One region of the Gordonia phthalatica genome, then DNA from elsewhere that is predicted to be linked to it. Evidence: predicted binding sites of a transcription regulator. Region 1 holds the regulator's gene; each other region holds the start of a gene.
What was found. Region 1 encodes LexA, which represses DNA repair genes until DNA is damaged. Its sites were predicted from a motif close to CGAACANNTGTTCG; they were not measured.
Positions count from the first base shown of each region.

Region 2: ACH46_RS12520 (SAV_6107 family HEPN domain-containing protein) is a predicted target of LexA. The motif match lies at 4,091-4,104, and genes of this name have one in related genera.
Region 3: ruvC (crossover junction endodeoxyribonuclease RuvC) is a predicted target of LexA. The motif match lies at 6,260-6,273, and genes of this name have one in related genera.

Region 1 covers NZ_CP011853.1:1,944,678-1,954,683, forward strand. The annotation lists gene ACH46_RS09105 (PTS fructose transporter subunit IIABC) at 1-811, opposite strand, end outside; gene ACH46_RS09110 (1-phosphofructokinase family hexose kinase) at 850-1,797, opposite strand; gene ACH46_RS09115 (DeoR/GlpR family DNA-binding transcription regulator) at 1,794-2,564, opposite strand; gene ACH46_RS09120 (phosphoenolpyruvate--protein phosphotransferase) at 2,700-4,412, shown strand; gene lexA (transcriptional repressor LexA) at 4,420-5,079, opposite strand; gene ACH46_RS21595 (LysM peptidoglycan-binding domain-containing protein) at 5,264-5,764, shown strand; gene nrdR (transcriptional regulator NrdR) at 5,810-6,259, shown strand; gene hrpA (ATP-dependent RNA helicase HrpA) at 6,264-9,968, opposite strand; partial or broken gene ACH46_RS21600 (DUF1905 domain-containing protein) at 10,006-10,006, shown strand, end outside.
Region 2 covers NZ_CP011853.1:2,667,574-2,677,579, reverse strand. The annotation lists gene ACH46_RS12540 (methylenetetrahydrofolate reductase) at 1-698, shown strand, start outside; gene ACH46_RS12535 (IS110 family RNA-guided transposase) at 741-1,976, opposite strand; gene ACH46_RS12530 (LppM family (lipo)protein) at 2,351-3,214, opposite strand; gene ACH46_RS12525 (GNAT family N-acetyltransferase) at 3,293-3,979, opposite strand; gene ACH46_RS12520 (SAV_6107 family HEPN domain-containing protein) at 4,289-4,810, shown strand; gene ACH46_RS12515 (DUF3040 domain-containing protein) at 4,920-5,336, shown strand; gene mraZ (division/cell wall cluster transcriptional repressor MraZ) at 5,807-6,244, shown strand; gene rsmH (16S rRNA (cytosine(1402)-N(4))-methyltransferase RsmH) at 6,548-7,495, shown strand; gene ftsL (cell division protein FtsL) at 7,507-8,301, shown strand; gene ACH46_RS12495 (peptidoglycan D,D-transpeptidase FtsI family protein) at 8,323-10,006, shown strand, end outside.
Region 3 covers NZ_CP011853.1:2,047,958-2,057,963, forward strand. The annotation lists gene ACH46_RS09635 (PP2C family protein-serine/threonine phosphatase) at 1-491, shown strand, start outside; gene ACH46_RS09640 (FHA domain-containing protein) at 510-1,226, shown strand; gene ACH46_RS09645 (helix-turn-helix domain-containing protein) at 1,332-1,763, shown strand; gene ACH46_RS09650 (acyl-CoA dehydrogenase family protein) at 1,828-3,789, opposite strand; gene ACH46_RS09655 (acyl-CoA thioesterase) at 3,845-4,699, shown strand; gene pdxT (pyridoxal 5'-phosphate synthase glutaminase subunit PdxT) at 4,696-5,322, shown strand; gene ACH46_RS09665 (YebC/PmpR family DNA-binding transcriptional regulator) at 5,391-6,146, shown strand; gene ruvC (crossover junction endodeoxyribonuclease RuvC) at 6,319-6,912, shown strand; gene ruvA (Holliday junction branch migration protein RuvA) at 6,909-7,505, shown strand; gene ruvB (Holliday junction branch migration DNA helicase RuvB) at 7,502-8,578, shown strand; gene yajC (preprotein translocase subunit YajC) at 8,734-9,105, shown strand; gene secD (protein translocase subunit SecD) at 9,115-10,006, shown strand, end outside.

The sequences.
Region 1 (10,006 bases):
CGGCCTCGGCGATCATCGTGTCGGGTTCGTTGATGGCGCGTTTGACGCCGGAGGCGACCACCGGCTTCCCGACGAAGCGGTCGCGGTTCTTGACGCCGACGTCGGTCGCGAAGATGACGGCGTCCGCGTCGGCGATGGTGGTCGGGGAGAAGGGCGTCGACCCGGTGGATCCCTGGGTCTCGACCTCGAAGTCGACGTCCGCGCGTTCGGCGGCGAGTTTCAGCGCGTCCGCCGCCATGTAGGTGTGAGCGATGCCGGTGGGGCAGGCGGTGATCGCGATGATCTTCGGGCGGGTGGTGGCGGTCGGTGCCGAGGCGGCGGCCGGAACGGCGGCGGGGGTCTTCGCGGGAGCCTTCTTGTCGGCGGTGACGTCGAGGACCAACTCGACGATCGCGTCGGCGTCCGGGGCGTCGCGCAGCGCCTGGACGAACTCGGGACGCACCAGGGCGCGGGCGAGAGAGCTGAGGACCTTCATGTGCTCGCTCGCGGCACCCGCGGGGGCCGCGATGAGGAAGACGATGTCGGCGGGGCCGTCCGGAGCGCCGAAGTCCGCCTTGCGGGCCAGGCGAGCCATCGCGAGCGAGGCGGCGGACACCGACTCGGCGCGCGCGTGGGGGATCGCGATGCCGCCCGGCAGGCCGGTGGGCGACTTCGTCTCGCGGGCGAGTGCGGCGGCGGCGAGCTCGGACGGGTCGGAGGAGCGTCCGGCCGTCGAGACGAGCTCGGCGAGGGTGCCGATGACGGACTCTGCGTCGGGGCCTGCATCGCCGTCGAGCAGGACCAGCTCGGGCGTGATGATCGGTTGGGACATGGTGGTGCCTTCGGGTCGTGGCGGGTGCGGGAGGGGATTCAGGAGAGACGGGTGACGGTGACGCCGTCCTCGTCGAGGACGTCGGGGGTCGGCGGCGTCGTTCCGGGCAGGGAGGCTGCGGCGGAACCGTGCGCGACGGCGCTGCGGAGCAGGTCGGCGGCGGATGCGAGACGGAGGTGGGCGATCAGGTAGCCGGCGAGCGAGGCGTCGCCGGCGCCGACCGTGCTGCGAACGGTGACGGCGGGCGCGGTGGCGAACCAGGTGCCCTCGGGCGTGGTGAGCAGCGCCCCCGACCCGCCGAGGGTGGTGAGGACCGATCCGCCGGTCCGGTCGGCGACGATCCGGGCGACGTCGGCGACCGAGCTCGGGTCGCCCTGCGCCGCGGCGGCCTCCATCGCGTCGCCGTCGCCGCCGGCGATCTCCGCGAGTTCGTGGGCGTTGGGCTTGAGCAGGTCGACGTCGGTCGTGGCGACCGCCGACAGGGGTGCGCCGGAGGTGTCGACGGCCACGCGGCAGCGACGGTCGCCGAGATCGCGGACCAGGTCGGCGTACCAGGTGTCGGGCAGACCCGGGGGCAGCGAGCCGCACAGCGACAGCCAGTCGGCGGTCTCGGCGCGCGCCAGGATCACCGACCGCAGCTCGGCGGCCGCGGCCTCGCCGAGCGCGGCGCCGGCCTCGTTGATCTTGGTGGTGGTGCCGTCGGCCTCGGCGATCGTGATGTTGGTGCGGACCGGAGCGTCGACGGCCACCGCCAGGTGCGGCAGCGACACCGCGGTCAGCGACGCCGGGTAGGGGTCGTCGGCGCGGGCGGGCAGCACCGCGAGCGTCGACGCACCCGCCGCCTGGACCACGCGGGAGACGTTGACGCCCTTGCCTCCCGGCTGATCGATGACGCGGACGGCGCGGTGGACGCCGCCGCGTTCAAGGGTGCCGGGCAGCTCGATGGTGCGGTCCGTGCTGGGGTTGGCGGTGACGGTGAGGATCATGCGATCACGACCTCGATCTGGTGGTCGCGTAGATCCTCCGCGAAGTCGGGGTCGATGCCGCTGTCGGTGACGAGGACGTCGAAGTCCTCCAGGGTTCCGAAGCTCACGAGTTCCTCTCGGTTGATCTTGGTGGAGTCGGCCACGACGACGGTGGTGGCGCAGGCGGCGATCATGGCGCGCTTGGTGGCGGCCTCGTCGGAGTCGGGTGTGGACAGCCCGTGGGCGATCGACAGCGCGTTGGTGCCGACGAAGCCGATCGACGCGCGGACGCGGGAGAGCATCGCGATCGCCTCCGCACCGACCGCAGCTCCGGTCTTCGGGCGCAGTCGACCGCCGGTCAGCAGGACCGTCGCCGAACTGAGCTCGGCGACGATGCCGCCGATCTGCACGCTGTTGGTGATGTACGTGAGGCGGGTGTCGCCGTGGATGGCGAGTGCGAGTTGAAGTGTGGTGGTGCCGGCGTCGATGAGGACTGATCCGCCGTCGGCCGGGAGGAGTCGGGCTGCGGCGGCACCGATCGCAGCCTTCTCCACGCGGCGGGTCTCCTCGCGGACGATCAGGTCGGGCTCGTCGATCACCGCGGCGACGTCGGGACGGACGGCGCCTCCGTGCACGCGGACCAGGTACCCGTTGCGCTGCAGAATCGCCAGGTCGCGGCGCACGGTCTCGCCGGTCACCGCGAACCGGGCGGCGAGGTCGGCGACCGAGACGCGACCGCGCGAACGCACTTCGTTCGCGATCGCGGACTGCCGTTCTTCGGCGTACATCGCGACTCCTTCGAGGCCCGGATCCGGAGGTGTGGATCACAGCGAATGTTGATTTCTGTTGATTTGTTTGGATCTACATCTTTGTTTACATGGGTCCGTGTTGCCACGTCAAGAGGTTCTTGTAATCTGTCTCACATGACCCAGGTGACTTCCGACTTGCAGGCCGACAACCCGTTCGCAGCGCAGACCATCGTCTCCGGCACTCCCGTCGTCGGGGGCCTCGCCTACGGACCCGTGATCCGACCGGGCGAGCGCCCGAGCTTCGACGGCATCGACGCCACGACGATCGCCGAGGACCTCCGCGAGGCGGAGATGGAACGCTTCACCGCCGCTGCCGCCGTCGTCGGTGACCGGCTCGCCGACCGGGCGTCGCACAGCACCGGTGTCGCCGCCGAAGTCCTCACGGCCACCGCGGGTCTGGCGCGCGACCGCGGATGGGCGAGCACGGCGGGCAAGTCCATCAAGGCGGGGGTTCCCGCGCCGCTGGCCGCCATCGCCGCGACCGATCAGTTCGCCGAGATGTTCACCAAGCTGGGCGGCCTGATGGCCGAGCGGGTGACCGACTTGAAGGACGTCCGCGACCGCGTCGTCGCGGAACTCCTCGGTCTTCCGGAGCCCGGCATCCCGAACCCGGAGGTCCCCTCGATCCTGCTCGCCGACGACCTCGCGCCCGCGGACACCGCGGGATTGGATCCGACGCGGGTGATCGGGCTCGGCATGCGGCTCGGCGGGCCGAGCAGCCACACCGCGATCATCGCTCGCCAGCTCGCCATTCCGTGCGTGGTCGCCGCCGCCGACCTCGATGAGATCCCCACGGGGGCACTGGGATACGTCGACGGCGACCGAGGAACAGTCGGAACCGAGCCCGACGCGGACGCCATCGCCGCCGCCGTCGAGCATGCGCGGGAGAAGGCCGAACAGATCGCGGCGTGGCGGGGGCCGGGCCGCACCGCCGACGGGCACGAGGTGCTGATTCTCGCGAACGTCGCCGACGGCGTCTCGGCGCGGGCCGGTGCCGAGGCCCCGGTGCAGGGCGTCGGACTGTTCCGCACCGAACTCGCCTTCCTCGACCGGTCGAACGAGCCGACCGTCGAGGAGCAGGTGGCGCTCTACCGCGAGGTGATCGACGCGTTCCCCGGCCAGAAGGTGGTGATCCGCACCCTGGACGCCGGCTCGGACAAGCCCCTGAAGTTCGTCGCCCACGCCGACGAGCCGAACCCCGCCATGGGTGTCCGTGGCAACCGGATCGTGCAGACCCATCCCGAGATCCGCGACAAGCAGCTCGACGCGCTCGCCGCCGCGGCGCAGGGCGATGGCCGCGCCACGCCGTGGGTCATGGCGCCGATGATCGCGACCGTCGACGAGGCGCGCGAGTTCGCCGGGCAGATCCGCGATCGCGGCCTGATCCCGGGAGTCATGGTGGAGGTGCCGTCGGCGGCCATCATGGCCGACGCGATCCTCGCGGAGGTCGACTTCGTCTCGATCGGCACCAACGACCTCACGCAGTACACGATGGCCGCCGACCGGATGTCGCCCGACCTCGCCACGCTGACCGATCCGTGGCAGCCCGCGGTCCTCGCGCTGATCGCGCGCGTCGGTGACGCCGGACAGCGTCAGGGGAAGCAGGTCGGCGTGTGCGGTGAAGCGGCCGCCGACCCGCTGCTGGCCTGCGTGCTGGTGGGGCTGGGCGTCACGTCGCTGTCGTCGGCACCCGCGGCGTCGGCCGCCGTCGGTCTCAAGCTGAGCGGGGTGACCCTGGAACAGTGCAGGGCCGCGGGTGCGGCGGCGGTTGCCGCCGCGAGTCCCGCGGCCGCTCGAGACGCCGCTCGCGCGGCGCTCGGGGAGTGATGCTCGGTTAGATTCGCCGCATCACGGTGACGACCTTGCCGAGAATGGCGGCGTCGTCACCGGGGATGGGGTCGAAGTGCTCGTTGTGCGGCATCAGCCACACGTGGCCGTCGGTCCGCTTGAACGTCTTGACGGTGGCTTCACCGTCGATCATGGCGGCGACGATGTCGCCGTTGTCGGCGACGTTCTGCTGACGCACCACCACCCAGTCGCCATCGCAGATCGCGGCATCGACCATCGACTCGCCGACGACGCGCAGCATGAACAGTGATCCCTCGCCGACCAGTTCGCGCGGCAGCGGGAAGACCTCCTCCACGGCCTGCTCGGCGAGGATCGGCCCGCCGGCGGCGATCCGACCGAGGACGGGGACGAAGGTCGGGGTGGGCAGGGCGTCACCGTCGACGGCCGCGCCGCCCGACGGGGGCGTGCGCGAGTCGTCGCGCACGTTGACCGCGCGGGGGCGGTGGGGATCGCGCTTGAGAAGGCCTCGGCGCTCCAGGGTGCGGAGTTGATGCGCCACCGACGATGTGGACGTGAGGCCCACCGCCTCGCCGATCTCGCGGATGCTCGGCGGGTAGCCGCGTTCGCGGACGGACTTGCGGATGACCTCCAGAACGTCGCGCTGACGCTGGGTGAGCGACGCCTCGAGCGTGGCGGTCGAGAGCATCGGATCGGGCGTGTCAGTCACCGGTGTGGCCTTTCGTCAGCTGTGTTCGATCGATGACCTGAAGGCTAGTTGAGTAGGTCACAAAACTCAAACAATTGTTCGATGCGTGTCGGCGATTGTCAGACCCATCGTGTTAACTATCGAACAAGAGTTCTTCGAACACTCGATCGAATGGAGACGAGCGATGAGTACCCCCACCGTCACGGCGCCCGCGCCGCGCCGTTTCGTCCGCGAGATGACCATGACCTGCGACCTTCCGGTCGTCGAGACCTCCCGGGTCTGCCGTCCCACCGGTCGTCCCGAACGCCGCGACATCGGCGTTCGTCGGTCATCGATCGCCCATTCGGGGGGCAGGGTCGTTCGAACGGAGGAACGGAGCCGAACGGTTGTTCGTCCGTTCGAACATCGGTGGGTCAGCGTCCTCCTCGTCGCCGGCGTGCTCGCCGCGATGGCCTGGCTGGTGCTCATGATCGACGGCGGGGCGCAGGACGGTGCCGCTCCGGTCACGCCGGCCGCCACGTCCGTGGTCTACGTGCGGTCCGGGGAGTCGCTCACATCGCTGGCCGAGCGGATCGCCCCCGACCTGCCCGTCGACGGGGTGATAGCTCAGGTGCGCGAGCTGAACGGACTCGAGACCTCCGGCCTGGTGGTCGGCCAGCCGTTGATCGTGCCGGACTACCGATAGTCCCTGGCTCCACGGCCGTGTCGGGCTGCCGGGTATTCTCGACCCATGCGCTGCCCGTTCTGCAAGAACGACGACACCAGAGTGGTCGATTCCCGAGTCACCGACGACGGTCAGGCGATTCGTCGCCGCCGGTCGTGCAGTGCGTGCGGGCGTCGCTTCAGTACCGTCGAGTCCGCCGTCCTGACCGTCGTGAAACGCAACGGCCTCACCGAGCCCTTCAGCCGGGAGAAGGTCATGAAGGGCGTGCGGCGTGCGAGCCAGGGGCGGCACGTCGACGAGGACTCGCTGGCGAAACTCGCCTCCCAGGTCGAGGACGCCGTGCGCTCGTCCGGGTCCGCCGAGATCTCCAGCAACGAGGTGGCGATGGCCATCCTCGGTCCGCTGCGCGACCTCGACGAGGTGGCCTACCTCCGGTTCGCGTCGGTGTACCGATCGTTCGAGTCGGCCGACGACTTCCAGCGCGAGATCGACGAACTGCGTCGCGACCGGCGCTGACCGCTCAGAACTTGTCGATCGCCTTGATGATGCGCTGTTCGGACACCGAACCGCTGGTGCCGAGCTGCTGAGCGAACAGGCTGACGCGCAGTTCTTCGAGGCGCCACTGGACCAGTTCGGCCAGATCCGCGTGTCGCGACGCGGGCAACTGGGCTTCGCGACGGTTCCACGCCGCGACCACGCGGTCGATGGAAGCGAGGGCTTCGTTGTCCCGAGCACCCGCGGTGGCCAGTCCTTCCAGACGCAGTCGGGCGGCGGTGAGGTAGCGGGGCAGCGACCGCAGGTGCACCAGCGCGGTGGCACCGATGAACCCGTCGAACACCAGATTCGATGTCTGGTCGGCCACGTCGTCTGCGGCGAGGGTGCCGCTGCGGGCGTCGATCGCCCTGCGCACGGGTGAGTACTCGGCGAGCGCGGCGACGGCGGCGACGAAGTACTCGGGGGCGCGCGACCGGATCACGGGGGAGACCCGGGCGGACAGTTCGGCGAAATCGGTGGGCGTTCGCAGATCGGCCAGGTGCTTCTCGGCGGCGAGCGTGTCGGTGATGGCGCGCGCCGTGCAGTCGGCCAGCAGGGCGTCGATGTCGCGGTACGGGTTCTGACTGAGGGCGAGCTTCGAGGCCGGCGGAAGAGAGTTGGCGAGTCGACGGCTCGGCGGCTGCACTGACCGGCGGAGCAGTTCCGCTGCGGCGGCACGGATTCCCGCGTCGCGCTCGGCGGTGGAGGCGGCCACCGCGGTGCGGACGCCCTGGCCCGGTACGGCGAGGAGCGTCGGGTAGCGGGTGATCTGCTGCCCGGCGACGGTCGCGGTCTCCGACTCGGCGAGGGTGCCGAGACCGTCGGCGGACCAGGTGCGGTGGATCGGGGTCGCCGGGGTGTTTCCGCTGCCGCCGTCGAGGTCGTCGCGGATGGCGGCGAGGCGGTCGCCGCGGGCGATGATCGCACCCTTCGCGTCCACGACTGCGAAATGCATGCGCAGGTGCGCAGGCAGATTGTCGGGTCGGAAGTCGCGCGGCGAGAGGGTGACGCCCGAGATCGTCGACAGTTCGCGCGCGAGACCGGTGAGCAGCGGTTCGGCGCGGGCGGTGAGGCGGCTGAGAGCGAGGTCGGCGTACCGCGCGGCCGGTGACATGGACTTGCGGAGTCCCTTGGGCAGCGATTTCACCAGGGCCGTCGCGAGCTCGGCGCGCATGCCAGGCACCAGCCAGTCGAAGCCGCTGTCGCGGACGTGCTGCAGGAGCGGTCGCGGGATCACGACGGTCACGCCGTCGTCGGGAGCGCCCGGCTCGAAGTGGTAGCGCAGTTCCAGTCGGGTCTCGCCCTGCTGCCAGGCGGCGGGGAAGTCGGCGGCGGAGGGGGCGTCGTCGTCGAGGAACTCCTCGGGTCGCAGATTCAGCAGGGTCGGGTCGGTGCGACCGGCCTTCTTCCACCAGGAGTCGAAGTGGCGGGTGGAGACGACGTTCGCGGGGATCCGCGCGGCGTAGAACTCGAACAGATCGTCGTCGGAGATCCGCAGGTTGCGGCGGCGTGCACGCTGTTCCGTCTCCTCGGCCTCGGCGATCAGCTCGGCGTTGTGCTTGGTGAAGGCGTGACGATTGCGCCATCGGCCCGCGACGAGTGCCTCCTGGATGAAGATCTCCCGCGAGGTCTTGGGATCGATCGGTCCGTAGTTCACGCGGCGCTGCGCGACGAGCGGCACGCCGTACAGGCTCACCTTCTCGTGTGCCATCACGGCGCCGCGGCGCGTCGACCAGTGCGGTTCGGAGTATGTGCGGGTGACGAGGTCGCCGGCGATCTCCTCCACCCACAGCGGATCCACCGAGGCGACGGTGTGCGCGAACAGGCGGGAGGTCTCCATCAACTCGGCGGCGACCACGAAGTTCGGCGGCTTGTTCGCGAGGAACGAGCCGGGGAAGATCGAGAACTTGGTGCCGCGGGTGCCGAGGAACTCGCGGGTGTCACCCTGCTTGACGCCGACATTGGTGAGCAGGCCGGACAGCACGCTGCGGTGGATGGCGGCGGGGTCCACCGCGGTCGTGGGTGTCTGCCAGCGGAGGTCGCGCACGGTGCGGGAGAGCTGTCGATGGAGGTCCAGCCACTCCCGGATACGCAGGTAGTGCAGGAACTCGCGACCGCACATCTTGCGGAACTGGTTGCCGGACAGGGCCTTCCGCTGCTCGGCGAGGTACTCCCAGAGCTTCACCTGGCCCAGGAACTCCGATCCGGGGACGGCGTGCCTGCGGTGGGCGGCGGTCGCGGCGTCGCGCTTGTCGGTGGGGAACTCGCGCACGTCCGGCAGGGCGAGCGCGGCGGCGATGACGAGCATGTGGTCCAGGCAGCCGTTGTCGTGCCCGGCCACCAGCATCCGGCCGAGCCGCGGCTCGACGGGCAGGCGCGCCAGTTCCTTGCCGACCTTCGTGAGCCTCGCCGTCGCGGAGTCGGTGTCGGTGACCGCACCCAGCTCGGACAGCAGCATCATGCCGTCGCGGATCGCGCGCGGGTCCGGCGGCTGGACGAACGGGAAGTCGGTCACGTCGCCCAGCCGCAGCGACAGCATCGACAGGATCACCGCGGCGAGGTTGCTGCGCAGGATCTCGGGATCGGTGTACTCGGGGCGGGCGTCGAAATCGTCCTCGGAGTACAGGCGGATGCAGATGCCGGGAGCGACGCGACCGCAGCGACCGGCGCGCTGGCGGGCACTGGCCTGCGACACCCGTTCCACCGGCAGGCGCGTGACCTTGGTGCGCGTGGAGTACCGGGAGATGCGCGCCGTGCCGGTGTCGATCACGTAGCGGATCCCGGGCACGGTCAGCGACGTCTCGGCGACGTTGGTCGCGAGGACGATCCGGCGGCCGTTCGAGGGCGAGAACACCTTCTGCTGCTCGGCGACCGACAGACGCGCGAACAGCGGCACGATGTCGGCGTCGGACCGGCGCTTCAGGGCGTCGGCGGTGTCGCGGATGTCGCGCTCGGTCGGCAGGAAGACCAGGATGTCGCCGCGACCGTGAGACCACAGCTCGCCGACGGCGGCGTCGATCGCCGCGATCTGATCGAGGTCGTCGTGGTCGGAGTCGTCGGTCTCCCGGGGACGGTAGCGGACCTCCACCGGATAGGTGCGTCCCGAGACCTCCAGGATCGGCACGGTCTCGTCGGCCTGGGCGAAGTGCTTCGCGAAGCGGTCGGGCTCGATCGTCGCAGACGTGATGATGAGTTTCAGGTCGGGTCGCCGGGGCAGCAGGCGCTTGAGGTAACCGAGCAGGAAGTCGATGTTGAGGCTGCGTTCGTGCGCCTCGTCGATGATGATCGTGTCGTAGCCGCGGAGCTGCGGATCCCGGCCGATCTCGCGGAGCAGGATGCCGTCGGTCATCACCTTGATCCGGGTGTCCTTGCCGACCTTGTCGGAGAAGCGGACCTGGTAGCCGACGGCGGCACCGAGTTCGGTGCCGAGCTCGTCGGCGATTCGCTTGGCGACCGACGTGGCCGCGATGCGGCGCGGCTGCGTGTGACCGATCGACGTGCGGCCCAGCTCCAGGCAGATCTTCGGCAGCTGGGTGGTCTTGCCCGAGCCCGTCTCACCCGCGATGACCACCACCTGATGTGCGGAGATCGCCGCCGCGATCTCGTCGCGACACTCGCTGACGGGAAGTTCTGGGGGATAGGTGATGGTCAGGGTCGAGATCGACTCGGCCGCGAGAATCGGTTCAGACATGATGACAGTGATTCTACGTCCGGGGAAGAATGGCCTCA
Region 2 (10,006 bases), 720 kb from region 1:
CCGTGGCACACCTGACGGCGGTCAACCACAGCATCGACGAGATCCGCGGCCTGGTCGGCGCCTATGCCGACAAGGGGATCACCAACCTGCTCGCGCTGCGCGGCGACCCGCCCGGCGACCCGCTAGGCGAGTGGGTCAAGCACCGCAAGGGTGTCGAGTACGCCGAGGAGTTGGTGCGGCTGATCGACGACCTCGGTGACTTCCACACCGGCGTCGCGTCGTTCCCCGAGGGACATCACCGGTCGCCGAACCTGGCCGCCGACACCGGCAACCTGGTGCGGAAGCTGCGCGCCGGTGCCGAATTCTCGGTGACCCAGGTCTTCTTCGACGTCGAGGACTACCTCCGGCTGCGCGACCGGCTGGTCGCCGCGGACCCGGAGCAGGGCGCCAAGCCGCTGATCCCCGGGCTGATGCCGATCACGTCGCTCGCCACCGCGCGCCGGATGACCCAGCTGTCCGGCAGCAAGATCCCGCCGCAGGTGGAGGAGCGGCTGGCGAAGGCCGCGGGCGACGGCCCCGAGGAGAACCGCGCGGACGTACGCGCGGTCGGCATCGATCTCTGCACCGAGATGTCGGAGCGACTGATCGCCGAGGGCGTGCCCTGCCTGCACTTCTGCAGCCTCAACTTCGTGAAGGCCACCAGCGAGGTCCTGGACCGGATCGGCATCGACACCCGCGGGGCGCTCGCCGCGCTCTGAAGGCCGTTTCCGCTGGTTGAGACATCCCTAGGTGGGAAGTTGTCAAGCAGCAACTGAAATCGAGGCGTGCGCCCAGGCAATGGCGGGGTTGTATTGCTGGTGCCGAGCTAGGCAGCCGTGAAGGATTCCGACGAGCTTGTTCGCCAGCTGCCGCAGAGCGGCGTTGTGCTCGGCACCGCGATCACGTTGCTTGCGGTAGTAGGCGTAACAGTAGGGGTCGTTGAGAATGGCTGCGTTGGCTTGTCTGAACGTGGCATCGAGCAGCCAGTCATTGCCGGCGGCGCGGGCGCAGACGATCTTCGATTTCCCTGACTGGATGGTGATCGGGCTGGTCTGGGAGAAGTTCCGGCGGGCCTTCGCTGAACGGAAGCGGGTCCGGTCATCGCCGTATTCACCGCATAGTCGTGCCCCCACGACCAGCCCGACCCCCGGCTGACTGAGGTAGATCTCAGCGTCGGGGTGCTCGGAAAAATGGGCACCGACCTGCTCTTCGAGCTCGGTGATCTGATCATTGACCCGAACAATGGTCCGGACTGTCGCGGCCACGTTGATCGCGTATGCCTGCACGATCTCGGGGGCGACCTCCAACTGCGAAGATCGCAGGATCTGCTGGATGCGGGCTGCTTTAGCGTCCTTGTTCTGACGCCGCTTCAGCAGCGGAAGCAGTTGCCGCACTGTCAGTTTCGCTGCCTGGTCAGGCGTCGGCGCCTTCATCAAGATGCCGATGACCGTCCGGTCGTGCAAGGACCAGTTGAACTCGGAGCAGATCAGCAAGATCATCGGGAAGTACTCCCGCAACGCGGCCCTGAGCCGGTTGGCGTACCGGGTCCGGTCCCACACCGCCCGTTGATGAGCGCGGGCCAGGATCTTGATCGCGGTCACCTGGGCGGTGTCACCGCCGACCTCGGTCAGGGTGTGATGCCGAGACCGGACCATCTCTGCCAACGCCAGTGCATCGCCCGGATCACTCTTGGCTCCAGAGCTGCCGAAGGATTCCCGGAATCGTTTGGCCTGCAACGGGTCAACACCGAACACGTGATAGCCGGTCGCGGCCAAGGCCTGCACCCAGGGGCCGTGATCGACCTCGATGCACACCATCACCTGATCCGGATCCAGGTCAGCGACCTGCTCCTCGACTGATCGGCTACCGCGGCGGTGCTGTCGGCCGGCGGCCTTCACCGCGGCGCGGGCGAGGGTTTCGGCGAACTGGGTGATGCCGTCGGGGCCCACCAGAACGCGTGCCCTGGCCAAAACCTTCTCGGCGTCGTCGATCACCACGAGGTCGTGATGATCAGATGCCCAATCGTCTCCTACGAAAAACATCGGTCCGGTCTCCTTCCCGGCTGCATGACCTCGGATGTTCGTCCGAGGAACCGGCAGCCGGGCCGGCGGGCGGGTTGCGGGCTAATGGGTCAGTACTCACACCACACGCCCCGGATGACCCGGGGTCGGGTCGGCACATCATCCCAGCAGCAATCTGTGCTCGCAGGCGCAATCTCCGAAGGCACGATCTCAACCTAGAGCTCGCCTGAACGACGGCCCAGCGAGCAAGAGTGCTCACTCGAAGACTGGCTACCTACAACTGAGTGTGTCACCGATCAAAGACATCCTCAGCTGACTCCATTAGCGAGCGCAGCGAGTCGAAACCCCGGTCAGTCGTTCGTCGACCCGGCGTCCTTCTCGCTCTTCGCGTCGGCGTCGTCGGCATCCTTGTCGGAGTCGCTCCCGTCGGCGTCCTCGTCGTCCTTCGACTTGCGACGGAACAGCGGCTCGGTGGGCTCCCATCCGGGACGGGGTGACCGGTCCCGATTCTGGTAGGCCACGTAGGCGACCATCGCGACGATGATCGCGCACAGCACCACCATGAACCACGACCAGCTCGGGACGGCGGCGGTGGCCGGGTCGGCGTATTCGGCGTCGGCCTGCATCTCGACGTTCTGAGCCGCGCGCGGCGTCCACACCACGGTGCTGTCGCCGATCCGCCTGCCGTTGGTCGCGACCACGTCGCCGCCGAAGGTGATGGAGATCGAGAGGTAGACCGAGTCGTTCTCCATGTCGACCAGCGACGCCGACCCGCGGAATCGCACGATGTCTCCGCTGCGCGTGGAGCGCAGATCGACGGTGGCCGACGAATCGGGGAGTGCTGCCGCGATGATGTCGCCGAGCTGTCCGAACTGGCCGGCCGACAGGCGGTCGAACGAGAGCTCGGAGCCGGTCTTTCCGTCGGGCGAGGGCTGTGCCTCACCGCTCGGCGGGGTGCTCGTCGGTGCGGGGGCCGCGGAGGTGGCGCCTTCGGTCTGTTCCGGGTAGTCCGTGGTCCAGACCTGCCCGCTCAGGGAGGCGGGGATGTCGAAGGTCGGCTTCTGCGGGTGCTTGTCCGGCGATGTCGCGATGATGACCGAGCCGGAGAACTGATCGCCGACGGTCGTCGATTTCGTCAGGCATCCGCTCAGGATCGGGATCATCGCCAGGAGTCCGGCGAGGGCGAGCACGGAGGAGCGGCGGATCGAAGTCACCGCCTCATCGTGCCAGAAGAGGTGCTCGGACCTGGGGAAGGAGGGGTCGGTGCGTCGAAGGAAGGGGGTGGAGGCGTCCTATTTCACGCAACGCCGGGCCGGGTCGGCGGGTTCGGTCAACGGCAGGGGACGACCGAGGAAGGCGAAGGGGCGCGCGTCACCGACGAAGGTGAAATGGCGCAGGACGTCGGTGAATCCGAGGCGGCGGTACAGGCCCCAGGCGCGGTTTCCCTCGTCGGGGACCTCGGGCGTCGAGAGGAGGACCTTGGTCTCGGAGCGGTCGGCGAGCAGGGCCGACAGGAGGTGCTCGCCGATCCCGCGACCCTGCGCGGCGGGATGGACGTGGAGTTCGGTGAGTTCGAAGTAGTCGCGGAGGAACGCCCGAGCGTCGTCGGGGCGGTGTCCCTCCCGCAGGAGCCCCGAATAGAGCTGACGATGCCACCACTGGTCTCCGGCACCGCTGTATCCGTAGGCGACGCCGACGAGGGCTTCGCAGTCGGACAGGGCGAGCGGCGTCCGGACCCGGAGCCGCGAATAGGTGGGGCGCAGCGAGTCGAGCCTCGACAGGGTCGCGAACGCTCCGTACGCGGCCCAGCCGGGACGCACGATGTGATCCCGCCAGAGCGGGAGCCGATGGGACTCGCTTCCGCGCGGATAGTTCATCGCGGTGATGTAGGTGTGGACGGCGGGATCGAGCCAGAGGTGGGCCTGACCGGCGGGCAGCGGTGCGATCCGGATGGAAGCGGACTCCAGGCGAGACGGCATCGCTCCTCCTTCCTCCGTCGGCGGCATCCGGTTGGAGGCCGGGTTCGAGACTAGTGCGGTGCGCCGGGTGCGCTTGCCACCGGACCCGATTACCGGATAGGCTTCCGGTATCGAACTGGTGTTCGCATCGGTGCGATGGACCCGGTGGCTCGGCGGTGGGGAAGACACTGCCGGGCCATTGGTGTTGTACCTCTTGGGAAGGCTCTTCCGTCTCGGCGTCAACGGCGCCGGAACGGAATTGTCAGACCCCTCTGCGATGGTGATGCCATCAGCCCGGGAGAGCCGGGGCAGACACGGAGGAATGAAGACATGTCGAGTACACCAGGGAACGCCGGTCGTCGGTCGACTCGGTTGCGTCTCGCGGTCGCCGCGCCGGCCGGAGCGAGCGCGGTCGATCCCCGCGTGGTCCACCGCAGCCGTGACCTCCTGGACCGTGCGGAGGTGCTCTTCGACCAGGCCGCATCGGTGGAGGATGACGGCGCCGAGCGCTTTCGACTGTTCTACCTGGCGGCGATTCGGGCGGCCGGGGCGGTCCTCGAGATCTACGAGCCCGCGGGGAAAGTCCGACGACGCCGCGGCGCGATGGACGCGTGGAGCCGGATCAAGGCCCGTGCGCCCGAATGTGCTGAACTCGCCGACTACTTCGGCGGTCTGTCGAACATGCGGTCGCGCGTCGAGGCGGGGTTGGTCAAGTCGGTCGATTCCACCTTCTGTGCACGTGTCGAGCGCCGGGCCGTCGAGTTCCTCGATGTCGCGGATGCCACGCTGCTGGCGTACGAGCAGGGGAAGTTGTCGCCCAAGCGGGCCGCGGCGCGGGGTACGGTGGCCTGAACTGAATCCAACAGGGGACAATGGTGGTCGTCGGGGGCCGGTGCTCGTAGTATGGAGACATAGGGGCGAGACTCCGACAACTTGCCCACGAGTCAGTAAGGGAGGAGCGGTGCCGCTTTCCGAGCACGAGCAGCGCATGCTCGATGAAATAGAGAGCGCTCTCTACGCCGAAGACCCGAAGTTCGTGTCGAGCGTGACCCGTCACAAGGTCGGCTTGCCGAATGCGCGTCGTCGGCTCGTGGTGGCGCTCGGCTTCCTGGCTGGACTCGCCCTGTTGGTCGGCGGGCTGATGGTCGACGTGGAGATCGGTGGGCTCAAGGTGTTGAGCTTCATCGGATTCCTCGTGATGTTCGGCGCCGCAGTCTACGGCCTCATGGGCGGCCGCGGCGAGGCGTCCGGATCCGGTGCGGGTTCGGCGTCCAAGAAGAAGAACGGTAAAGCCTCCGGCGCGAGCGGTGAGTCGATCAGCCGACGCATGGAGGACCGATTCAACAAACGGTTCGAGCGCGACGAGCGTGACCTCTAGGTCGAACTCGACGCGCTGACGATTTCGCACGAGCGGGGTCGCACTCCCACTGGGGTGCGGCCCCGCTTTTCGTGTCCGTCCAACACCGGGCCGTGCCTCGGCCGGGCGTGACGGCGTCGATCAGGCCCCTGATCCCCACCGTGCCCCACCGGTCCTCCCACTTGATCCACGGCGATCCCCACTTCGCCCCACGCCGGTCCCCACTTCGCCCCACACTGCCGATTCTTGGGCTCCCACCAGTCACTTTGGATCGTTCTGATCACTACAGCCCCGTCGTTCGCCACGCCGACGCGGGCTGAGTTTCCTGAGAATCTCTCGGATGGAATTCCTCTGACCTGCACTAATGGGTCATTGGGGTGGATCGGTGGGGAGTGGTGGGCTGAAAGTGGAGCAAAGTGGGGTAGTGTGGGGCGCACTGGGTGAGCGGGTCCGGAAACCGCACCACTCGGGAGGGCAAGGGAGGTGTCGGCGTGGCTCGTTTCGTCGGCACGTACACCCCGAAGCTCGACGACAAGGGGCGACTCACGTTGCCTGCGAAGTTCCGAGATTCATTGGCGGGAGGGGTCATGGTCACACGTAGCCAGGACCGCAGCCTGTCGGTGTACCGGGTCGACGAGTTCGATGTCATCGCCGATAAGGCGGTACAGGCGTCGAGCAACGATCCGGAGGCTCGAGCCTTTGTTCGGTACTACTTCGCGGGTGCCGACGAAGGGCGACTCGACGCCCAGGGGCGGGTCAACTTGTCGGCCGAACACCGCGAGTACGCATCCCTCACCAAGGAGTGCGTGGTGATCGGCATGTACGACCACCTCGAGATCTGGGACGCGCAGAAGTGGCGCGACTACCAGGCGGCTCATGAGGAGGCGTTCTCGAACGCCGGCTCGGCGGCCCTCGACGCGATCCTCTGACGGGGACCGCACCACACGGAGTGAACACCGGAGACGACCGCTGCGGTGAGATGAGGCCTCGGCCCGATCGACCCTGACGTACTTCCCCAACGCCAGGTGCGCTCGGGCGGGGACCCCGCCTCACCGCAGTTTCGCTCAGACGACGGATGCGGGGCATCCGGATCGTCGGGCCGCAGGGGGCGGCAGAGCACGCGACAGCATCGACTCGCTGCCTCACGGCAACGGGAGAGAGTCCACACCACACACAGGGAGGGAGTGCGGGTGAACGCACCGCGACAAGGCGAACACGGGCACATCCCGGTCATGGCCGAGCGCATGTTCGCACTGCTCGAACCCGCCCTGACCCGTGAGCACGACGACGGGGCCGGCGCGGTCCTGGTGGACGGAACGCTGGGCGCGGGCGGCCACACCGAGTACTTCCTGGAGCGACTGGCCGGACTCCACGTGGTCGCCATCGACCGTGACACGTCCGCCATTGAGATCGCGTCCGAGCGGCTCGCCCGCTTCGCCGACCGCATCGAGTTCCATCACAACCGCTACGACGAGATCGCCGACGTCGTCGCCGCCACCGGGCGCTCCGCCGTCGACGGCGTCCTGCTGGACCTCGGCGTCTCCTCGATGCAGCTCGATCAGGCCGAACGAGGCTTCGCCTACTCGGTCGACGCGCCGCTCGACATGCGGATGAACGCCGATGACGACCTGACCGCCGCCGACGTTCTGAACACCTACGACCACGGCGCACTGGCCCGAGTCCTCAGCGAGTACGGCGAAGAGCGATTCGCGGGCAAGATCGCGTCGGCGGTGCTCCGCGAGCGGGCCAAGGAGCCGTTCACCACGAGCGGCCGCCTCGTCGAACTGCTGTACGCGACCATTCCGGCCGCCACCCGTCGCACCGGCGGGCACCCGGCCAAGCGCACCTTTCAAGCGCTGCGGATCGAGGTGAACCACGAGCTGGACTCGCTCCGCGGGGTCATCCCGGCGTCGCTGAAAGTGCTCGCGGTGGGCGGTCGACTCGCCGTGATGAGCTACCAGTCGCTGGAGGACCGAATCGTCAAGCGCGACTTCGCCACCGCCGTCGCCAACACCACCCCCGCGGGCCTGCCCGTGGATCTGCCCGGGACCGCGCCGCGGTTCACGCTGATCACCAGGGGTGCAGAACAAGCCAAAGCCGCTGAGCGCGAACTGAATCCGCGTTCGGCGCCGGTCCGGATCCGGGCCATCGAACGCATTGCCGCAGACGGAAGGGGATAACAGTGACGCTCATGGACACTCGCACCGCCGGGAAGCGCGAGAGTTCGCTTCGACGGGGGAGCGGTGGCTCGGTCACCGCGACAGAGCGTCCGTCCCGGTCGAAGGCCGCGCAGCGGGCATTGGACCGTCGCGGACGACGTGAGCGTTCCGGGGGAGGTCTGCCGATCACCGGTCGACGGATCGCCGGCGTACCGCTGGTGGTGCCGATCCTCGTGCTGGTCCTGGGCGCGCTCGCGCTGACCCTGGTCCTCACCACGAAGTCCGCGCAGGACTCCTACTCGATCGACGCCCTCCGGAAGCAGAACCAGGAGCTGCAGGCCGGTGCCGACGCGCTCAAGCAGCAGGTGGATGCCGGCGACTCGGCGCCCGCCCTCGCGAAGGCCGCTGCCCGCCAGGGAATGCGCCCGGCGACCGACTCGGCCGAGCTGATCATCGGCCCGGACGGCAAGGCGCGCTTGAAGGGCACGCTCTCCCCGGCGACCGGCGCTCCGCTTCCCGACCTGAACCCGGCACCGGACCCGGTCGAGAAGATCGACGCGCGGAAGGTTGACGACTCGGTCGGCCTCGGCGGAACCCAGGCCGACCCCACTCCGTCGGCACCGCAGCCCACGCCGACGCAGACGCCCGCACCCACGAGCGCGGCCCCCGCGCCGTCGGCCGACGCCCCCGCACCCAACCCCCGCCCGACCGCCAATCCGGCACCCAGCACGAATCCGACGCCGAATGTCCGAAACCGGGTCGGCCAGACCACGAATGTGGTGCCGTCTGACGCCACGCCGCGTCCCAATACCGCGCCCCGGCGCTGATGCAGGAGAGAATCGGTGATCATGACCCGAACCCGATCCGCGAGCTCAACTGAGCCGAGGTCGGGCGGTCGGGGTACTGGCGCGACGAGCAGGGCGGGCAGCACCCCGCCGCCCGCGAAGCCGCGTCCGCCGATCACGTCCGACGCCTGGTCCGCCAAGTTCATCGGCCGTCAACGCATCCTGTGGGTGCTGATCACCGCGATCTGCCTCGCCATCAGCGGGCGCATGGTGTTCGTGCACATCATCGCCGCCGACTCCATCTCGGCGCAGGCGGCGCAGCAGCGGTCCATCACCAACACCCTGCCCGCCATCCGCGGCAGCATCGTCGACCGCAACGGGCGCCTGCTGGCGCACTCCGACGATGCCCGCGCCCTGACCTTCCAGCCCAAGGCCGTGCGCAAGCAGATCGCCGATGCGCACATCAAGGATCCGAGCGTTCCCGACGTCGACACGCGGCTCAAGCAGATCGCCGACGGTGTCTCGTCGGCCCTCGGCGGCAGCATCTCCTCCGACGACCTGCTCGCACAGTTGAAGTCCGACAAGGACTTCGTCTACCTGGCGCGGCTGGTGTCGATCGAGACGACCAAGAAGATCCAGGACGAGTACCCGGAGGTCGGCGCCGAACGACAGAGCAATCGCCTCTACCCGGGACAGTCGCTGGCTGCGAACATCGTCGGCGACGTGAACTTCGACGGCAACGGTGCGATCGGCCTGGAGTCGTCGCTGGACTCGGTCCTCGCGGGCACCAACGGCACCGAGACCTATGACCAGGGTCGCGGCGGCGGGATCATTCCCGGCAGCAAGCGCAACGTGCATCCCGCGGTCGACGGCCAGAACATCCGCCTGACCATCGATTCGGACCTGCAGTGGTTCGTCCAGAGCCAGGTGAATCTCGCCAAGACCAAGTCCGGCGCCCACAACGTGTCCGCGGTGGTCCTCGACGTCAAGACCGGCCAGGTGCTGGCGATGGCGAACGACGGGACCTTCGACGCCTCGCGGCCGCTGTCGGAGCAGCCGAAGGCCGATCTCGGCAACCGGTCGGTCACCTCGCCCTTCGAGCCGGGATCGGTCAACAAGATCGTGACCGCTGCGGCCGCCCTCGAATACGGCGTCACCACTCCCGACGCCGTCCATCAGGTCCCCGGCTCCATCCGGATGTCGGGCATCACCGTGAACGACGCGTGGGTCCACGGGACGGAGCCCTTCACCACCACCGGCATCTTCGGGAAGTCGTCGAACGTCGGCACCCTGATGCTCGCGCAGAAGGTGGGGGAGCAGCGCTTCGCCGACATGGTCGCGAAGTTCGGGCTCGGTCAGCGCACCGGCATCGGTCTCCCCGGCGAGAGCCCCGGCGCGGTCCCCGCGCTGAGCCAGTGGTCGGGCGGCTCGTTCGCCAACCTGCCGATCGGCCAGGGCCTGTCGACCACCCTGCTGCAGATGACGTCGATGTACCAGGCCATCGCCAACGACGGCGTCCGCATCCAGCCGCGGATCATCGCGCCGGAGGACGCCGAGGCCGCGGGCGTGTCCGCGCCGGAGTCGGTGCGGGTCGTCAGCCCGCAGACCGCCAAGACGGTGCGCGACATGTTCCGGGCGGTGATGCAGGACGATCCGACCGGCGTCCAGAGCGGCACCGGCGCCAAGGGCGCGATCCCCGGGTACCAGACGTCCGGCAAGACGGGTACCGCGCAGCAGGTCGACCCCT
Region 3 (10,006 bases), 100 kb from region 1:
GCACCACGGCGACGGGCATCGTCCTGACGACGGACGAAGGCGTCCCGCACTGGGTCGCCTTCAACATCGGCGACTCGCGCACCTACCTCTTCTCTGCGGGCGAGCTCCGCCAGGTGAGCATCGACCACTCGCAGGTCCAGGAACTGGTGACCGCCGGCTATCTGACACCGGAACAGGCGCGGGTCGACTCCCGCCGCAACGTGATCACTCGAGCACTCGGCGCCGGCATGGCCACGCCGGTGGCCGACTACTTCAGCTTCGAAGCCAAGCCCGGCGACACCATCCTCCTGTGCTCGGACGGCCTCGACGGCGAGCTGACCGACGACGAGATCGCAGTGATCCTGGAGGCCTCACCCGACAACGAGGTGGCGGCCGCCGCCCTCATCGAGGCCGCGCTCGAGTCCGGTGCACACGACAACGTCACCGTGGCGATCGTGTCCGTCGAAGCACTGTCCGACGGCGACGAGAGCGCCGACGAGCCCGAGGCCTGATCAGCGTTGCCGCCCGAGATGTCGACGACGTTCGCCGAGTTCTGCGGTGAACGCTTCCCGGTGCTCTCCGGGCACCCGTTCTACATCGGGCGCGAAGCCACCCTCACGGTCGACGACAACCCGTACCTGCACCGCCGGTTCCTCGTCCTGCACGACGAGAACGGCATGTGGTGGCTCACCAACCTCGGCACCCATCTGTCCGCGACGGTGACGTCGGCGGACCTCGGTTTCAGTGCGACGCTGGGCCCCGGCGCACGCATGCCGCTGGTGTTCGGGCGCACCAGCATCGTCTTCACCGCGGGCCCCACCACGTACGAGGTCCAGGTGCAGGCAGGCTCGCCGAACGTGTCGGCGCCGACCGTCGAGCACCTGGTCGGCGGCGACACCACGCGCGGCGTCCCGAACTTCACCGACAGCCAGCGGCTGGCGATCCTGGTCCTCGCCGAGGCGATCCTCAAACGTGACGGCACCGGCGCCAGCGCCATCCCGAGTTCGGCCAAGGCCGCGGCTCGGCTGGGTTGGTCGCTGACGAAGTTCAATCGCAAACTCGACAACGTCTGCGACAAACTCGACATGATCGGTGTCAGCGGAATGCGCGCCGGCGGCGGCAAGCTCGCGACCAACCGGCGGCTCCGGCTGGTGGAGTACGCGCTCTCCACCCGACTGATCAGTCGTGGGGACTTGGGGCTCCTCGATGAGGAGTACGCGCGCAATCAGGGCTCTGACCTGCAGTGATGGCATGGGGAGTTCTCCCCATCGACGGACTCACAGGAAGGTCATAGCGTTCTCTTCAACAGCAGCGGAACACCGAGTTCCAGCGCCGAAGAAGGGATACCGAAGATGACCGTCACCGCTATCGCCCCCGCCACCACTGCCCGCACCGCAGCCGTCGGCGGCCCGCGTTCGGCATCGGCCGTCGACCGTCGTCGGCGCGAGGCGCTGGCCCGTCTCAGTGCACGTGTGATGCCGCTTCCCGGGCAGCCGGTGCGGACGGCTCCCGCGCAGCTGACGGTGGTCCGCGACGAGCCCGAGGCCCCCAAGCTGCCGCAGCCGACGCTGACCGAGCGCGAGGTGGAGGTCCTGCGCACCTGGCTGCTGCTGGACTCCAAGCCCGCCGTCGCCGAGGCGCTGTTCATCTCGCTGGGCACCGTCAACACGCACCTGACCCGCATCCGTGCCAAGTACGCGGAGCTCGGTCGCGCCGCGTCGACCAAGGCCTCGCTGGTGGCCCGCGCGATTCAGGACGACATCATCGACATCGACGAACTCTGACACGGACCGAGCACTGCTGCGAGAAGCCCGCCTCGAAAGAGGCGGGCTTCTCGCGTCGGGGCATCTAGCCGGTGAAGTGTTCGTCGGTGAGCATCGGGATGTCGAAGCAGACCTCGGGGACGCCGAAGGCGTCGATCAGCTCCCGGGCATGGGGCCGCAGGTCGCCGCACAGCTCGTTGACACCGCGCCGGATCGCCTTGGCGCGCTCGACGCTGACATGACGGTGCATCAGGAACCAGCCGAGGTCCTCCTCGAGCAGCGAGTAGACGAACAGGTTGCGGACCTTCTTCAGGACGTCACGCGTCTCGCGGTCCTCCACCCGGCCGATCACCTCGACGAAGCTCTCCAGCACGATCCGCTCGATGTGCGCCTCGCCGACCTTGATCAGGTGATCCTGCGTATCGGTGAAGACCTCCAGGGCCTCCGCATCGTCATCGTCCTGGGCGCGGCGCATACGGGCCGCCGCGGTCCGGGTCAGGTGCTCCTCCCGGTTGCGCAGCAGGCGGAGCTGCGTGCCGGGGTGGGTGAGGGCGCTGTTCTCGGGATCCTCGTCGGAGTCGTCGAGCAGCGTCTGCACCACCTGGCGGGCCGCGGTCTTCTCCAGCGCGATGCTCTTGGCCATGTTCGCGACGAAGCGCACCCACCCGGCGGCGTCCAGGCCCTGCACGTCGTCGGCGTACGAGGTGAGGGCCTCCTTGGCGACCAACTGCGTGAGGACCAGGTTGTCGCCCTCGAAGGTGGTGAACACGTCGATGTCGCCGCGCAGCAGGGGCAGCAGGTTCTCCGACATGTAGCCGGCACCACCGCAGGCCTCGCGGGCCTCGGAAATGGCCGTCTGCGCCAGGGCCGTGTGGCCTGCCTTGATGGCCGCAGCCTTGGTCTCGAGCTGGCGGAGATCCTTCGGGTCGACCGTCGCCGGGTCGGCGGTCTGCAGCTCGTGCAGTTCCGCGGTCACCTCGTTCTGGGCCACCGCGAACGCGTACGCCCGCGCGACGAGGGGGAGCAGCCGACGCTGATGGGTGCGATAGTCCAGCAGCAGGAGCTCGCCGTCGCCCCCGGGAGCCTGGAACTGGCGGCGCTGGAGGGCGTATCGGACGGCCAGGGCCAGCCCGAAACGGCCGGCGGCACCGGCCGACGCGCCGACGGTGACCCGCCCGCGGACCAGGGTGCCGAGCATGGTGAAGAACCGGCGGTTGTCGGACTCGATGGGGCTCGAATAGGTACCGTCCTCGGCGACGTCCGCGTACCGATTCAGCAGATTGGCGCGGGGGATCCGCACGCGATCGAACAGGATGCGGCCGTTGTCGACGCCGGGCAGGCCGCCCTTGTAGCCACAGTCGGAGGTGGTGACGCCGGGGAGGTCGTCGCCGTTCTCGTCGCGGATCGGAACGACGAAGCAGTGCACGCCGCGGCTCGCCGCCTCCTCGCCGGGCGCACCGGTGACCAGCTGGGCGAAGACCGCCGCGTACCGGGCGTGCTCGGCCGCCCCGCCGATGTAGTCTTTGCGGGACCCCGGAGTCGGGGAGTGGATCTCGAACTCGCCGCTGTCGGGGAGATAGGTGGCGGTGGTCTCCAACTGTTGCACGTTGGATCCGTGGCCGGTCTCGGTCATGGCGAAGCAGCCCAGGACGTCGAGGTCGATCAAGCCCTTCACGTACTGGTCGTGGTGCGCCTGCGTGCCGAGGTTCTCGACGGCGCCCCCGAACAGCCCCCACTGGACACCGGCCTTGACCATCAGCGACAGATCGCCGTAGCCGAGGGTCTCGATCGCGGTGACCGCGCTGCCGACGTCACCGGTCCCGCCGTGCTCGGGGCGGAATCCCGACGCCGGGAAGCCGAGGGGCACCATGTCCTTCATCTGGCCGAGCATGCGAGTCCGGTACTCGTCGAGCGTCAGTCCGGTCTGGGGGAGCAGTCGCTGCTCGGTGATCTGGCGGCGCACCACGTCGCGCGTCGGCCCCCACCTCCCGTCGAGAACTGATCGAAGTTGCAGTGTCAGGGCATTCGCAGTGATCTCGGCGGTCATGGTTTTCGACCCTACCTGTGAGTCGACTGTTCGGCTCGATGCGATAATCGGCGACGTGGCGAACATTGAAGACATCCTGGCCGTCGAGCGGATCGACAACGACATCTACCGCGGTGGATCGTTCCCCAGTCACCTGCGACGCACCTTCGGGGGACAGGTGGCCGGGCAGGCGCTGGTCTCGGCGACCCGGACCGTCGACGAGAAGTTCGCGGTGCACTCACTCCACGGCTACTTCCTGCGGCCAGGCAAGCCGGACATGCCCGCCGTGTTCCTGGTGGACCGGATCCGCGACGGCCGTTCGTTCGTCACGCGCCGCGTGACGGGAGTGCAGGACGGCGAGGCGATCTTCTCGATGTCGGCGTCGTTCCACATCACCGACGACCACGGCATCGAACATCAGGACACGATGCCGCCCGCACCCGATCCCGAAACCCTCTCGGACCGCACCGACTCGGCGACGCCCGCGCAGAAGATGCTGCTCGCCGAGTGGGAGAACTTCGACATCCGGATCGTCGATCAGGAGAACACGGCCAAGCTGCCGGGGTTGGCCGCGCAGCAGCGCGTCTGGTTCAAGTACCGCAAACCGCTGCCCGACGATCACCTGCTGCACGTGTGCACTCTCGCGTACATGAGCGACATGACGCTCCTGGGCTCGTCGTCGGTGATCCACCGCGACGTCAAGACGCAGAACGCTTCGCTCGACCACGCGATGTGGTTCCTGCGTCCCTTCCGCACCGACGACTGGCTGCTGTACGACCAGACCTCGCCGTCGGCGGGCGGTGGTCGGTCGTTGACGCAGGGCCGGATCTTCGACCGCAGCGGTCGCATGGTCGCCGCCGTCACCCAGGAGGGCCTGACCCGCAGCGGTGTGCCCGAGTCCGCCGCGTCGATCATGAGGCCGGTGGAGTGAGCGCCGCGGGAAGCGACCGGAGAATCGGCGTCCTGGCCCTCCAGGGCGACGTCCGCGAACACGTCGCGGCGTTGAACGCGTGCGGTGCGGAGGCCGTCCCGGTCCGGCGTCGCGCCGAACTCGACGCGGTCGACGGCCTGGTGATCCCGGGCGGGGAGTCCACCGCGATGAGCCGACTGCTGGGCGTGTTCGACCTGTACGAGCCCCTGGTGGGTCGGTTGCGTGAGGGACTGCCCGCCTACGGATCGTGCGCGGGCATGATCCTGCTCGCGTCGACGATCCTCGACACCCGGGACGACGCCCGACACCTGGATGCGCTCGACATCACGGTGCGGCGCAACGCTTTCGGCCGTCAGGTGGAGTCCTTCGAGACCGACCTCGCGTTCGCGGGCATCACCGATCTCCCGGACGCCGACCCCATGCGCGCCGTCTTCATCCGTGCGCCGTGGGTGGAGCGCACCGGGCCCGGCGTCGAGGTCCTCGCGTCCGTCCAGGACGGTCCCGCCGCGGGACGCGTCGTCGCGGTCCGGCAGGGCAACGTGATGGCGACGTCGTTCCATCCCGAGGTCACCGGCGACGTGCGGGTGCACCAGTTCTTCGTCGATATGGTCGGCGCAGCGTAGAATTTCCGGGTGCGCTGGACGGCTCTCCGTGCTGTCCGGTCGCCTCAACAGTTCAGAAGGGAACCACAATGAGCGGCCACTCCAAATGGGCCACTACCAAGCACAAGAAGGCTGCCATCGATGCCAAGCGCGGCAAGATGTTCGCCAAGCTGATCAAGAACATCGAGGTGGCAGCCCGCACGGGTGGTGGAGATCCGGCCGGAAACCCCACGCTGTTCGATGCGATTCAGAAGGCGAAGAAGTCGTCCGTCCCCAACGACAACATCGAGCGCGCGCGCAAGCGCGGCGGCGGTGAAGAAGGCGGCGGTGCCGACTGGCAGACCATCATGTACGAGGGGTACGGACCCAACGGAGTCGCCATTCTCATCGAGTGCCTCACCGACAACCGCAACCGCGCCGCCACCGACGTCCGCGTCGCGATGACCCGCAACGGCGGCAACATGGCCGATCCGGGCTCGGTGTCGTACCTGTTCACGCGCAAGGGTGTCGTGACCCTGGAGAAGGGTGACCAGACCGAGGACGACATCCTGATGGCCGTGCTCGACGCGGGCGCCGAAGAGGTCACCGACCTCGGTGAGTCCTTCGAGATCGTCAGCGAGGCCCACGACCTGATCGCCGTCCGCACCGCACTGCAGGAGGCCGGCATCGACTACGACTCCGCGGAGCCCGACTTCCGCGCATCGGTCTCGGTCCCGGTCGACGCCGACGGCGCGCGCAAGGTGATGCGGCTGGTCGACGCCCTCGAGGACTCGGACGACGTCCAGAACGTCTACAGCAACGTCGACATCAGCGACGAGGTCCTCGCCGAGCTCGACAACGACTGATCCTGACGTCGTCGACAAGGAGCCCGGCCCCGGCAACGGAGTCGGGCTCCTGCCGTTGCGAGGGCCGTCGCTGTGTCGATGCCCGTCGGGTCGGATCGCATGCGTTACAATCTCGAACAAGTGTTCTGTTCGGGCTTGCTGAGGCTCGGCGGGGATCGAGAGGTGAGCGGGAGTGCGAGTACTGGGCATCGACCCCGGCCTGACCCGGTGCGGCATCGCGCTCGTGGAGGCGGGGCAGGGGCGGAAGGTCACGGCCCTCGACGTCGATGTGATCCGCACACCCGCCGACATGGCGTTGGAGAAGCGACTTCTCGGCGTCTACCGGGCCGCGGTGCAGTGGTTCGACACGCATCACCCCGACGTGGTGGCCATCGAACGGGTCTTCGCACAACGCCAGGTCAGCACCGCGATGGGCGTCGCGCAGGCGTCCGGCGTGATCGCACTCGCGGCGGCCGAGCGGGATCTTCCCGTCGGCTTCTACACGCCCAGCGAGGTCAAAGCCGCGGTCACCGGATCCGGTCGCGCCGACAAGGCGCAGGTCACCGCGATGGTCACGCGCATCCTCGGGATGCAGACCCCGCCCAAGCCCGCCGACGCCGCGGACGCTCTGGCCCTCGCCATCTGCCACAGCTGGCGCGGGCCGGTGAACCGTCGCATGGAGGAGGCCGCCGAACGTGCGCGCGAGGCGCAGAACCGCCACCGCGCGCGGCTCAAGGCCGCCCAGGAGGAAGCCCGGATGATCACGGGCGGAAAGGCTGCATTGTGATCGCGTCGGTGTCCGGCGAAGTCATTCACATCGCACTCGACCACGCGGTGGTCGAGTGCGCCGGAGTCGGCTACCGGGTCCTGGCGACCCCGCCGACCCTCGGAACCCTGCGGCGCGGCGAGCACGTGCGCCTGCTGACCGCGATGATGGTCCGCGAGGACTCGATGACCCTGTACGGGTTCACCGACCCCGATGCCCGCGACCTGTTCGGGTTGCTGCAGACCGTCACCGGTGTGGGCCCACGGTTGGCGATGGCGACCCTCGCGGTCCTGGAGCCGGACAGTCTGCGTCGCGCCCTCGCCGACTCCGACGCCAAGGCGCTCACCGCCGTGCCCGGCATCGGCAAGCGCGTCGCCGAACGTCTTGTCGTGGAGCTGCGGGACAAGGTGACGGCGGTTCCCGGCGGAGTGCCCGCTGCGGGCGTCGCGGCACCGGCCGGCGTCGGCGCACAGGTGGCCGAGGCGCTCGTCGGACTCGGCTTCACCGAAGGCGCCGCGGAGAAGGCCGTCGCCGCCGTCCTCGCCGACAACGCCGACGCCGACTCGTCGACGCTGCTGCGCGCCGCCCTCAGCTCGCTCGGACCGCGTCGATGATGGACGAGGTAGACGACCGCGACTTCATGAGCGCATCCGTCGTCGACGGCGACCGCGACCTGGACGCAGGCCTGCGGCCGAGCAGCCTCGGTGACTTCATCGGTCAGCCGCGCGTCCGCGAACAGTTGGAGCTGGTCCTGCACGCGGCCCGTGCCCGCGGCCGCACCCCCGACCACATCCTCCTGTCCGGCCCGCCCGGTCTGGGCAAGACGTCCCTGGCGATGATCATCGCGAGCGAGATGGGCGCCGCCATCCGCATCACCTCCGGCCCCGCGCTGGAACGGGCAGGCGACTTGGCCGCCATGCTCTCGAACCTGGTCGAGGGCGATGTACTGTTCATCGACGAGATCCACCGCATCGCTCGCCCCGCGGAGGAGATGCTGTACCTGGCGATGGAGGACTTCCGCGTCGACGTCGTCGTCGGTAAGGGCCCCGGCGCCACGTCCATCCCGCTCGAAGTGGCGCCCTTCACCCTGGTCGGGGCCACCACGCGTTCCGGTGCCCTCACCGGCCCGCTCCGCGATCGCTTCGGCTTCACCGCCCACATGGAGTTCTACGAGACCGACGAACTGGTCCGGGTGCTCCAGCGGTCGGCGGGCATCCTCGGCATCCCGATCGACGCCGACGCCGCGACCGAGGTCGCCGGACGATCCCGCGGAACGCCGCGCATCGCCAACCGGCTCCTGCGCCGCGTCCGCGACTTCGCCGAGGTCCGCGGCAACGGCCACGTCGACCTCGCGGCGGCCCGTGCCGCCCTCAAGGTGTACGACGTCGACGACCTCGGACTCGACCGGCTCGACCGGGCGGTCCTCGGCGCGTTGGTCCGCGGCTTCGGCGGGGGACCGGTCGGCGTGTCGACTCTGGCGGTGGCCGTCGGTGAGGAGCCGGCGACCGTCGAGGAGGTGTGCGAGCCGTTCCTGGTCCGTGCGGGCATGATCGCCCGCACACCGCGCGGCCGCGTCGCCACCGCCGGCGCCTGGCATCACCTCGGGCTGCAACCGCCTGCCGGGGCCATCGACCAGGTCCACGGCGTCCGCGCCCGCGAAGACGACGCGGGCACCCTGTTCAACTGAGCCCCTCGTTCAACTGACGCCGTCGTTCAACTGACCCCGTCCGCACCGCGATCGCGCCGGAGATGTGTGCCTTCGGCGTGTCGGCGGACACGTTTCACCGGTTCGCGACGACCTGTACGTGGGGTCTGGCCCTCGGGCCTGGCACACTGGTCCCCATGCAATCGTCGTTGATCCTCCCGTTGATGCTCGCCGCCATGGCGGCCTTCATGTTCTTCAGCATCCGCAATCAGAAGAAGCGTGCCGCCGCCGTGACCGAGATGCAGAGCTCGCTCACCGCCGGTGCCCGGGTGCAGTTGCACGCCGGCCTGTTCGGCACCGTCGTCGATGCGGACCGCGAGGACATCGTCACCATCGAGATCGCCCCGGGTGTCGTCACCGAGTGGAACCGCATGGCCATCCGCGAGGTCGTCAGCCCGGATGCGGACGCGCCGTCCATCGAGTCGATCGACGACGCCGCGGGCGATGTCACAGGATCCGACGCCTCCGACACCGTGTCGCTCGACAAAGAGCAGAACGAAGAGAAGTAGAACAAACGCGTGACTAAACCCAATCTGCGTGGCGGGGCCGGTCGGCTCCGCCGTGAGGCTCCGCCGTGGCAGCCGCTCACGATCTTCTTCGTGATCCTCGGCATCATCTACGGTCTGGTCTTCTTCACCGGAGGCGGGAGCCCCACCCCGAAGCTCGGCATCGATCTCCAGGGCGGCACCCGCGTCGTCCTGACCGCGCGCACCGACAACGGCAGCGCGCCGTCGGCTTCGCAGCTCGACCAGGCCCGCCAGATCATCGACCAGCGCGTCAACGGTCTCGGCGTCGGCGGCTCCGAAGTCGTCGTCAACGGCAACACCATTGTCATCACCGTTCCGGGCGACGACGGTAAGCAAGCCCGCGACCTCGGTCAGACGGCTCGCCTGTACATCCGCCCCGTGGTGGAGCAGCAGCCCGCGCAGCCGCAGAAGAAGGACCCGAACGCCAAGGACGTCGTCAACATGACGCCGCAGGAGCAGTCCGCGGCCGTCGATGCCGCCCGCAAGGCGCGTCAGGCGCCCGCGAACGCCGACGAGGCCACCCTCGCCAAGCTGCGCGCCGAGATGGCCAAGGTCAACTGCTCGCCCGAGTACAGCGATCCGCTGGTCGGTTACGACAAGCCGAACGAGTACCTCGTCGCCTGCGGCAAGGACGACGGCATGGTGTACCTGCTCAAGCCCATGCTGATCGACGGCCGGGACATCGGGCAGGCCAAGTCCGGTCAGAACCAGACCGGCGCCTGGACCGTCAACGTCGACTTCAAGGGCGACGCACAGAAGACGTGGGCCGACTTCACCGGCAAGAATGTCGGCGTCCAGACCGCGGTCACCCTCGACACGCGCGTCCTCAGCGCACCGTCGATCAACCAGCAGATCCTCGGCACCACCGAGATCAGCGGCAAGT